Regions from separate parts of the Pseudocitrobacter corydidari genome, predicted to be linked through region 2. Evidence: predicted binding sites of a transcription regulator. Region 2 holds the regulator's gene; the other holds the start of a gene.
The links. Region 2 encodes Fur, which represses iron uptake genes when iron is present. Its sites were predicted from a motif close to ATAATAATGAGAACNACTATCAA; they were not measured.

Region 1 (5,684 bases), 2.0 Mb from region 2:
TTACTTCAGCACGAGTCTTCTGAGCACGAGTACCCTGACGAGCACCAGCTGCATAAGCAACAACAACCTGGTGAACCAGCGCTTCGTTGAAATCACGACCGAAGGTAGTTTCGGAAACAGTCAGCGCGCTCTGCGCGTCTTTCAATACTAATTCCATTGCTATCCCCTTACGCCTTCACAGCTGGTTTAACGATCAGGTCGCTACCGGTTGCACCCGGGACCGCACCTTTCACCAGCAGCAGGTTGCGCTCAGCGTCAACACGTACTACGTCCAGGCTCTGAACAGTTACACGTTCGTTACCCAGCTGACCTGCCATTTTCTTGCCTTTGAACACTTTGCCCGGAGTCTGGTTCTGACCGATAGAACCCGGAACGCGGTGAGACAAGGAGTTACCGTGAGTAGCGTCCTGGGTACGGAAGTTCCAGCGCTTAACGGTACCAGCAAAACCTTTACCTTTAGAGGTACCGGTTACGTCAACTTTTTTAACTTCAGCAAACAGTTCGACGCTGATGTTCTGACCAACGGTGAATTCTTCACCCTCTGCCAGACGGAACTCCCACAGGCCGCGGCCAGCTTCTACGCCAGCTTTAGCGAAATGGCCAGCTTCCGGCTTGGTTACACGGTTTGCTTTTTTAGCACCGGTGGTAACCTGAACAGCACGATAGCCATCGTTAGCCAGGTCTTTAACCTGAGTAACACGGTTTGCTTCAACTTCGATTACGGTTACTGGGATAGAAACGCCATCTTCAGTGAAGATGCGGGTCATACCCACTTTTTTACCGACTAAACCAATCATTGTATCAACCTCTCAATCGCTCGATGACCTGATTAACCCAGGCTGATCTGCACGTCTACACCGGCAGCCAGGTCCAGACGCATCAGAGCATCAACGGTTTTCTCGGTTGGCTCAACGATGTCAACCAGACGCTTGTGAGTGCGAATTTCGTACTGATCGCGCGCGTCTTTGTTAACGTGCGGAGAGATCAGAACGGTAAAGCGCTCTTTGCGGGTCGGCAGCGGGATCGGACCGCGAACCTGCGCACCAGTGCGCTTGGCAGTCTCGACGATTTCCGCGGTTGATTGATCGATCAGACGATGATCAAACGCTTTAAGGCGGATACGGATTCTTTGGTTCTGCATGAGACCAGAGCTCCAATTATTTTATAGACGAAATGATTACTCCTCAAACCCATTACGATTGATGGGAGAGTGTAACCGTTCTTACGTAGCCCCCCAATTGGGAGCATTGTTGATGACCAAAAAGCGCCATCGGGTTCAGATTGAACCGCTGTCAATATTAGACAAGCCCGCGCATTATACGCAAATACCAGCGCGAAGCAAGGGGTGTTTAGAAATTAGTCATGACGATTTGCGTTATTGCGCGCATCCCGCACTGTAAAAGATGTCATCGCGTGAGAAATACGGGAAAGCGGCTCGCAGCACTGTGTTTTGCCTTTTGCGTCCAGGGCAAGCCTTCGCCACACTCGTGGCCTGGACAACTTACCGGAGGCGCGTATGGCTTATGCTCCCCTGCCCTTCTTCATTTTCTACACGCTATTAACACTGGCGCTTAGCTGGCATGACTGGCGTACCGGTCTGCTGCCAGACAGACTGACCTGTCCGCTCTTGTGGGGCGGCGTGCTGTATCACCTGTGCCTTTACCCTGCGCGGTTATCCTTATCATTATGGGGAGCCATTGGAGGATATGTCGCCTTTGCGCTGATTTACTGGGGATATCGGGGCGTGCGCCATCGGGAAGGGTTAGGCTATGGCGATGTCAAATTGCTCGCCGCGCTGGGCGCATGGCATGGCTGGCAAGTGCTTCCTGAGCTGATACTCTCTGCCGCGTTGTTGGCCCTGCTCTTTATCAGCCTGTCAGCGCTCCATCAATGCAAGTGGCAGGCAATAAAAAACCCGCTGCCATTTGGTCCCTTTCTGGCCGCAGCGGGTTTCATCATATTCGGGCTTAGGATGTTTTAGTCTTCAACTTTGATTTGTGACTGCAGATAATTTTGCAGGCCAATCTTGCCGATCAGGTCCAGTTCGGTTTCCAGCCAGTCGATATGATGCTCTTCTTCACTGAGGATGTTGATAAGCATATCGCGGCTCACATAGTCATGAACGCTGTCGGCGTAGGCAATGGCTTCACGAAGATCTTTCGCGCCTTCCAGCTCAAGGCGGAGATCCGATTGCAGCATCTCTTCCACATCTTCGCCAATTTGCAGTTTGCCCAGATCCTGGAGATTCGGTATCCCTTCGAGAAATAAAATACGCTCGATATATTTATCTGCGTGCTTCATCTCATCGATTGATTCGTGATACTCGATATCGTTGAGGCGCATCAGGCCCCAGTTTTTGAACATTCTCGCATGGAGAAAGTATTGGTTGATTGCGACAAGCTCATTTCCCAATAATTTATTGAGATAATTTATAACCTTAACATCACCTTTCATTATGTAGTCCCTCCGCTTCCACTTATTGAAGCGTAGATCGGGCTACAGGGATGTCAAAAAAAGAATCGGGCTCAGGCGATTTCCTGATATTCCGGCATCTGCGTTAATTCGTCTTCCATCACTTCGCGGGCCGCACGTACGCACTTACCGCATTGATTTCCCACGGGTATAAATTTGCGTAATTGTTGGAAAGATTGAGGATGAAACTGGCGAACTACCTGGCGAATTTTTTTATCGCTTACACCGTTACACAAACAAACGTACATAATGACTCCCGCTTAATTTATGAACAGAGTGTAAATGAGAATAGTTATGATTACAATAGTAGATGACAAATGACGCAGCGGGTGCGCATTTTTAAATAAAAAATGAAAGCAGAAATAATAGACAGCAAAAAGGGCGCCGAAGCGCCCTTTTTAAGCTCAAAACTAATTAATTAATAATTAGCTCATTACTTTAGCAACAACGCCCGCGCCAACGGTACGGCCGCCTTCACGGATTGCGAAACGCAGACCGTCGTCCATCGCGATCGGGTGGATCAGGGTAACAACCATTTTGATGTTGTCGCCCGGCATTACCATCTCTACGCCTTCCGGCAGTTCGATGGTACCAGTCACGTCAGTAGTACGGAAGTAGAACTGCGGACGGTAGCCTTTGAAGAACGGAGTATGACGGCCGCCTTCGTCTTTGGACAGGATATAAACTTCAGATTCGAATTTGGTGTGCGGCTTGATGGAACCCGGCTTAGCCAGTACCTGACCACGTTCGATTTCTTCACGTTTGATACCACGCAGCAGAACACCAACGTTCTCACCAGCACGGCCTTCGTCCAGCAGTTTGCGGAACATTTCAACGCCAGTACAGGTAGACTTAGCAGTCTCTTTGATACCAACGATTTCAACTTCTTCACCAACTTTGATGATACCGCGTTCTACACGACCGGTAACAACGGTACCACGACCGGAGATGGAGAATACGTCTTCGATCGGCAGCAGGAACGGCTTGTCGATAGCACGTTCTGGTTCCGGGATGTAAGAATCCAGGAAGCCAGCCAGTTCGATGATTTTCGCTTCCCACTCTGCTTCGCCTTCCAGCGCTTTCAGAGCAGAACCACGAACGATCGGAGTGTCGTCGCCCGGGAAGTCGTACTGAGACAGAAGTTCACGAACTTCCATTTCTACCAGTTCCAGCAGCTCTTCGTCATCAACCATGTCACATTTGTTCAGGAACACGATGATGTACGGAACGCCTACCTGACGACCCAGCAGGATGTGCTCACGAGTCTGCGGCATCGGGCCGTCAGTCGCAGCAACAACCAGGATCGCGCCGTCCATCTGCGCAGCACCGGTGATCATGTTTTTAACATAGTCGGCGTGGCCTGGGCAGTCTACGTGCGCGTAGTGGCGAGTCGGGGTGTCATATTCAACGTGGGAAGTGTTGATGGTGATACCACGAGCTTTTTCTTCCGGTGCGTTATCGATCTGGTCGAAAGCACGAGCAGCACCGCCGTAGGTTTTAGCCAGTACGGTGGTGATTGCAGCGGTCAGAGTAGTTTTACCGTGGTCGACGTGGCCGATAGTACCAACGTTGACGTGCGGTTTTGTACGTTCAAATTTTTCTTTAGACACGGCTATATTCCTTACTATAGTGCTCTCCCCTTCAGGAGAGAGCACGGGACTTAGGTTTTAACCCCGGGGATTATTTACCACGGGCTTCGATTACGGCCTGAGCAACGTTGTTCGGCGCATCATCATACTTCAGGAATTCCATGGTGTATGATGCACGACCTTTGGTCAGAGAACGCAGCTGAGTTGCATATCCGAACATTTCAGACAGCGGAACTTCAGCGTGGATCTTAACGCCAGTTACTTCAGATTCCTGACCGCGCAGCATACCGCGACGACGGCTCAAGTCACCGATAACATCACCAGTGTTCTCTTCCGGAGTTTCTACTTCAACCTTCATGATCGGCTCAAGCAGAACAGGTTTTGCTTTCTTAAAGCCTTCTTTAAAGGCAATAGAAGCAGCCAGTTTAAACGCCAGTTCAGAGGAGTCAACGTCGTGGTAAGAACCGAAGTGCAGACGAACACCCATGTCTACAACCGGGTAACCAGCCAGCGGACCAGACTTCAGCTGTTCCTGGATGCCTTTATCAACGGCCGGGATGTATTCGCCAGGAATTACACCACCTTTGATGTCGTTGATGAACTCGTAACCTTTCGGGTTAGAGCCCGGCTCCAGCGGATACATGTCGATAACGACGTGACCATACTGACCGCGACCACCAGACTGTTTCGCGTGTTTACCTTCGATATCGGTAACTTTCGCGCGAATCGCTTCGCGGTAAGCAACCTGAGGTTTACCGACGTTCGCTTCAACGTTGAATTCACGTTTCATACGGTCAACGATGATGTCGAGGTGCAGCTCACCCATACCAGCGATGATGGTCTGGTTAGATTCTTCGTCAGTCCATACGCGGAATGACGGGTCTTCTTTAGCCAGACGGCCCAGAGCCAGACCCATTTTTTCCTGGTCAGCTTTGGTTTTCGGTTCAACTGCGATGGAGATTACCGGCTCAGGGAATTCCATACGTTCCAGAATGATCGGCGCATCTTGATCACACAGAGTGTCACCAGTGGTTACGTCTTTCAGACCGATTGCAGCAGCGATATCGCCCGCGCGAACTTCTTTGATCTCTTCACGTTTGTTAGCGTGCATCTGAACGATACGACCGAAACGCTCACGTGCAGCTTTCACGGAGTTCAGTACGGTATCACCAGAGTTAACCACACCGGAGTACACGCGGAAGAAGGTCAGGTTACCTACGAACGGGTCGGTAGCGATTTTGAACGCCAGAGCAGCGAACGGCTCGTCATCACTTGCGTGACGCTCAGCCGGCGTGTCTTTACCGTCGTCCAGGATACCGTTGATCGCCGGAACATCGATTGGGGATGGCAGGTAATCAATTACCGCATCCAGCATCGCCTGAACACCTTTGTTCTTGAACGCAGAACCACAGGTTACCAGGATGATTTCGTTGTTCAGAACGCGCTGACGCAGAGCAGTTTTGATCTCTTCTTCAGTCAGTTCTTCACCACCCAGGTATTTCTCCATCAGCTCTTCAGAAGCTTCAGCAGCGGATTCCAGCAGGTTCTGGTGCCATTCGTTGGCCAGTTCAACCATGTCAGCCGGGATATCTTCGTATTCGAAGGTAACGCCCTGATCTGCAT
Region 2 (5,684 bases):
CCAACATAATACCCTAACCCGACAGAGCGAAAAAAAGAACTTTGCTATGAAATTGAATACCCGAGCGCAATCTGCACAAAACCTGCACAATAATTCCCCCATTCTGCTCGTTCACGGCCTTTTCGGTAGCCTGGACAACCTTGGCGTACTGGCGCGCGACCTGGTGACCGACCACGATATCCTGCAAGTGGATATGCGTAATCACGGTCTTTCTCCGCGAGCGGACGAGATGAACTACCCGGCGATGGCCCAGGATCTGCTGGATACCCTCGACGCCCACAACATTGAGAAAGCCACGGTGATTGGTCACTCGATGGGCGGCAAAGCGGTGATGGCCCTGACCGCGCTGGCTCCGGAACGCATCGATAATCTGGTCGCTATTGATATCGCGCCGGTGGATTATCATGTGCGTCGCCATGATGAAATTTTTGCGGCGATTAACGCGGTCACCAACGCAGGTGTCTCCTCACGCCAGCAGGCGGCAACCGTGATGCGCGAATTTTTAGCCGAAGAAGGTGTGATTCAGTTTCTGCTGAAGTCGTTTGTTGACGGCGAGTGGCGTTTCAACGTACCCGTGCTGTGGGATCAGTATCCGCACATCGTCGGTTGGGAGACGATTCCGGCGTGGGATCATCCGGCGCTGTTTATCCCAGGCGGAAATTCGCCTTATGTTACCGAAGCTTACCGTGACGACCTGCTCTCGCAATTCCCGCAGGCGCGTGCGCACGTCATTGCAGGCGCCGGGCACTGGGTGCATGCGGAAAAACCGGACGCGGTGCTGCGCGCCATCCGCCGATATTTAGCAGACTGATTAAAAACTCAACGACCGCGCGCCATTATGGCCGTGGTCGTTGGCGTGTCGGTTGCACTGATGTATGATTGCGCGCTGTCTGCACCGGGCGTTTCCCGGTAGCTTGTTTCCCCGAAGTCACTCTGAATCATGGCAAAAGAACAAACGGACCGCACGACAATTGATTTGTTCGCAAATGAGCGTCGGCCGGGAAGACCCAAAACCAATCCGCTTTCGCGTGACGAACAGCTGCGCATCAATAAGCGTAATCAATTAAAACGCGATAAAGTTCGCGGTCTGAAGCGCGTCGAGCTGAAACTCAATAACGATGCGGTAGATGCTCTGAACGAACTGGCAACCGCGCGCGATATGAGTCGCAGTGAGCTTATCGAAGAGATTCTGATGAGCCAGTTAGCCGTGCTTCGCGCGCAGGAAAAGCTCTGAAAATTTCGTAAAATCCCGCTTTCATGTAGCAGAGTGTGCAGTCCGGTACGATTGCTGATTCCGCACCCTTCTCTGTTCTGCTATGATTGCCCTTATCTGTGGGCAATACGCCACCACCATATCATTAAGTTTCAAGAGGTTATTTAACTCATGGCAATCGTTGGCATTTTCTTTGGTAGCGACACCGGCAATACCGAAAATATTGCAAAAATGATTCAGAAACAGCTTGGTAAAGACGTTGCCGACGTGCATGACATTGCCAAGAGCAGCAAAGAAGACCTGGCTGCATTCGACATTCTGCTGCTGGGTATTCCTACCTGGTACTACGGTGAAGCCCAGTGCGACTGGGACGATTTCTTCCCGACGCTGGAAGAAGTTGATTTCAATGGGAAACTGGTTGCACTGTTCGGCTGCGGCGACCAGGAAGACTATGCGGAATACTTCTGTGATGCGCTGGGCACTATCCGCGACATCATTGAACCGCGCGGTGCGACCATCGTCGGCCACTGGCCAACAGCCGGTTACCACTTTGAAGCGTCTAAAGGGCTGGCTGATGACGATCACTTCGTAGGTCTGGCTATCGATGAAGACCGCCAGCCGGAACTGACCGCTGAACGTGTAGAAAAATGGGTAAAACAGATTTCTGAAGAGCTGCATCTGGAAGAGATCAAAAACGCCTGATTCTTAATGCGGCGTGATTTTTTAAATCGCGCCGCATTAATAGGTAGAAGCAATCAAAATAATAGCTACAATTTTTTAACTTTTGAGCGTAAATCTGTACAATATCTTCTGAATTTAGCGAGTTTGCTGGTCAAGCCTCGTTTTCGAAATCTTTATTCGCCCAGGTCTTGCTGTTTTCATTTAGAAGGCGTCATTCTATAATGAGACGCATTACACTCGGTGCACTCTCTGTGTTACTTCCGCGTTTGGAAGTCAATCGTTTAGCAACAGGACAGATTCCGCATGACTGACAACAATACCGCATTAAAGAAGGCTGGCCTGAAAGTCACACTTCCCCGGTTAAAGATCCTGGAAGTGCTTCAGGAACCAGACAATCACCATGTCAGCGCGGAAGACTTATACAAACGCCTGATCGACATGGGTGAAGAGATTGGTCTGGCTACCGTCTACCGCGTTCTGAACCAGTTTGATGACGCGGGCATTGTCACGCGCCATAATTTTGAAGGTGGCAAGTCCGTTTTCGAACTGACTCAACAACACCATCACGATCACCTGATTTGCCTCGACTGCGGCAAGGTTATCGAATTCAGCGATGATTCCATCGAAGCTCGTCAGCGTGAAATTGCCGCGAAACACGGTATCCGCTTAACCAACCACAGCCTGTACCTGTATGGTCACTGTGCTGAGGGCGACTGCCGCGAAGATGAACACGCGCACGATGGCGTAGAGAAGTAATTTTCACACTGAAATGACAAAACCAGCTTACGGGCTGGTTTTTTTATGGTGGTCTATGGCTTCATTTCCATCACCATCCGCAGAAAATTGTCCCGTCCTTCATGCTCTCGCGTAGGATCCCAGGCCATCGCAATTTCCCACCCCACTTTGACATTAGCCAGTTCGACCATTTTTACCCCGGCGGGCAGAACGTTACAGATGCTCTCAGGCAAAAAGGCAATACCGTTACCGCCACCGATCAGCGCCAGTAAAGAATGCATATCGTCGGAAACGGATACCGCATGCACATCGGGAAACTGCTCGGCGAGGATGATGCGAACCTGCTCAGCCAGACACGGCGCGGCGTGCGTACTCAGTCGTAATAACGGATAGTGTTCAACAAGATGATGTAACCCTTCTTTTACAGACGCATTCGCGGGAACGGCAAGCACCAGACGCTCCTGTTTAATCACAAAATGTGACAGAGGCGGCAGAACGGGCAGCCGCAAGAAACCAATATGCAGCGCTCCTTCGAGCAGCATTCGGCACTGCACACTTGAAGGAATGTTGTTGAGCGAGACGGTGACATCAGGAAAACGCGCCTGAAAAGTATTAATCCATTGCGGCGTAAGAGAATATGTCGATAGCCCAAACCCGAGGGCGAGTTTGGCTGTCGCCCCCCGTTTGATATCCCCGGCAAATTTCCGCAATTCGCGGTAACGCACCAGAAATTCGCACGCCTCGGGATAGAACAATTTCCCCTGAGGTGTCAACGTTGCGCCATGACGTCCGCGGGTAAAAAGCACCAAATTCAAATCGTGCTCCAACGCCTGGATCTGTTTGCTTAACGCAGGCTGAGTGATACACAACGCATCTGCAGCGGCATGGTAACTCCCCTGCTCCGCGAGCGTAACAAATGCCTGTAGTCGGCGATTTTCCATTCCCGTTTTTTATCCCTGCGCGAAAAAATAGCATTATACATAGCCTCTGTTTCAACCGATTATCCATAAAAAGTCACAGGATGTTTTCAGAAGATACAGGGGGAAAAATGACTCAAGCGATGCCCGTACTGACTGCTGTCCTTTTTGATATGGATGGCGTGTTGATCGATTCTAACCTCGTGATTGAAAAGGCATGGAGGGAGGCAGGCAAGCTTTATAACCGGGATATCAGCGATGCGGATATTGCCCGGCACATTCATGGTCAGCCGGGGCCACATACGATTCACGCATTATTCAACGATCTTTCCCTGCAAGATCAGGCGTTCGTTCAGCAGTACATTATCGATGCAGAAAATAATGCAGATTACGATCCCATTAAGGGCGTTGCCGAGTTTATTACAGCCCTACACCATGCAGGGATCACCATCGGTATCGTCACCAGCGGCTGGCGCAAGAAAATCGATCGTGTCATTCATATGCTGGGCGCAGACGATGCTATTTCAACCGTTGTCGAACGTGATGACGTCGAAAGAGGAAAACCGTGGCCTGATCCCTATTTATTGGCGGCAACGCGGCTGGGGATCACACCAGATAAGGCATTAGTTTTTGAAGATTCCCACAGCGGGATCACCTCCGCTGTCAGCGCGGGTACGTACTGCGTTGGCGTAGGTAGCGAGGCGTTACAAAACGGTGGTCCGGAGTGTGCCGTAATCGATTTCAGTCACCTTCAATGGCACACCGATGAGGCAGGACAATTCGTCTTATCGCTTCGACCTGGGAATACGATAATGTTGATACCCGCTTAGTTTGCACATTCATGCAGCCGTGCCCGACAAGCAAGCTCATCGGGCACGTTATCTTAACGGGGAGTATTATTACTGCGAATTTCCTGCCAGATTAACCCGCAATCTTTCTTCACGGCCTGATCGTTACCGGTTTTTCTCGCCAGAATGCACGCCTGGTAATCGCTTACCCGCACGGTTTCCTGATTGGCAAACTGCTGGTGCGCCTTCTCCTGCTTCAGCACGTTCAGCACCTGCTGGCAGGCTTCGATTTTTTCCGGCGAGCCTTCTGCGGTGTTGATACAGGCGCTATAGGCATCTTTTAAACGCGTATCTTCTTTTGGTGCTTCAGACTGAGCGCAGCCCGCCAGCGCCGCGACCAGCGCAGCAATCATCACTGTTTTTTTCATGTTATTAGCCTTATACGACACGGCGGGCGCTGCGGCCCGCCTGAATACTTATCAGAAGATGGTGAACGGTGCGATAACCATGAATTTCACGTCGCGCTCATCCTGGAAGATGTTGCCGTAACCACCGCTCCAGCTCGGGATATCGGAGTGGTTGTCGTACTGGGTGAAGTGCAGTTTGAACAGCGTACCTTTCGCGCGGCCTTCCTGTACGGTGTATGCCACGTCAAAGCTGTAAGAAGACTCTTCAATGGTTCTGTTTTTGTCGTAGTACGCGTCCGGGTTGATCTGCCAGGTAGACGGTTTGGCATCCCAGGCGTAGACGTATGATGCACCTACAGCCCAGCCCGGCAGGTTCCAGTTCTTCAGGTCATACATCGCACCGAAGAACACCGCTTTTTCGCCGTTGGCGTTGAAGTCGGAACGGTTATCCCACCATACATCCAGGCGACCGTTCGAGGAGGCGTAGGTTGGCGTCATACGCTGCAGGAAGTAGCCCTGCTGGCCTTCAGCCTTAACCCAGGTCCCTTCCAGACGCAGGTCAACCTGACCCACTTTGTAACCGAAGGTCAGCGCCTGCAACCATGCGGTGCCGTCATAAATATCGTTTACGGTGCGGTCATCCACTTTATCGCGGGTACCGTAGAACTGATAGCTGGTAGACAGTGGGCTACCGACGATATCAAATTTGTAGCTGGCTTTGGCGAAGTACTGATCGACATAGCCTTCCGCCTGACCAAATGCCGCTTCCAGCACCAGATCATTTTTGAAGTCATATTTCATACCGATGGAGTGCAGATAATCGACTTTCGTGCGCTTATCGTTCTGGTAGAAATTATCCATTTCGATATGCCATGGGGCCTTGTATTCATTGGTCCACATGTAGGAGAAGCTCAGCGCGCCAGCATCGCCGTAATCAAAGTTC

Region 1: bfd (bacterioferritin-associated ferredoxin) is a predicted target of Fur. The motif match lies at 2,755-2,777, and genes of this name have one in related genera.

Annotation. Positions count from the first base shown of each region.
Region 1 covers NZ_CP087880.1:4,296,470-4,302,153, reverse strand. Annotated here, with positions in the region: gene rplD (50S ribosomal protein L4) at 1-157, opposite strand, end outside; gene rplC (50S ribosomal protein L3) at 168-797, opposite strand; gene rpsJ (30S ribosomal protein S10) at 830-1,141, opposite strand; gene G163CM_RS19940 (prepilin peptidase) at 1,517-1,981, shown strand; gene bfr (bacterioferritin) at 1,978-2,454, opposite strand; gene bfd (bacterioferritin-associated ferredoxin) at 2,526-2,720, opposite strand; gene tuf (elongation factor Tu) at 2,898-4,082, opposite strand; gene fusA (elongation factor G) at 4,153-5,684, opposite strand, start outside.
Region 2 covers NZ_CP087880.1:2,323,922-2,329,605, forward strand. Annotated here, with positions in the region: gene ybfF (esterase) at 47-811, shown strand; gene ybfE (LexA regulated protein) at 941-1,234, shown strand; gene fldA (flavodoxin FldA) at 1,385-1,915, shown strand; gene fur (ferric iron uptake transcriptional regulator) at 2,198-2,650, shown strand; gene G163CM_RS10825 (LysR family transcriptional regulator) at 2,704-3,570, opposite strand; gene G163CM_RS10830 (HAD family hydrolase) at 3,678-4,376, shown strand; gene chiQ (ChiQ/YbfN family lipoprotein) at 4,430-4,762, opposite strand; gene chiP (chitoporin ChiP) at 4,814-5,684, opposite strand, start outside.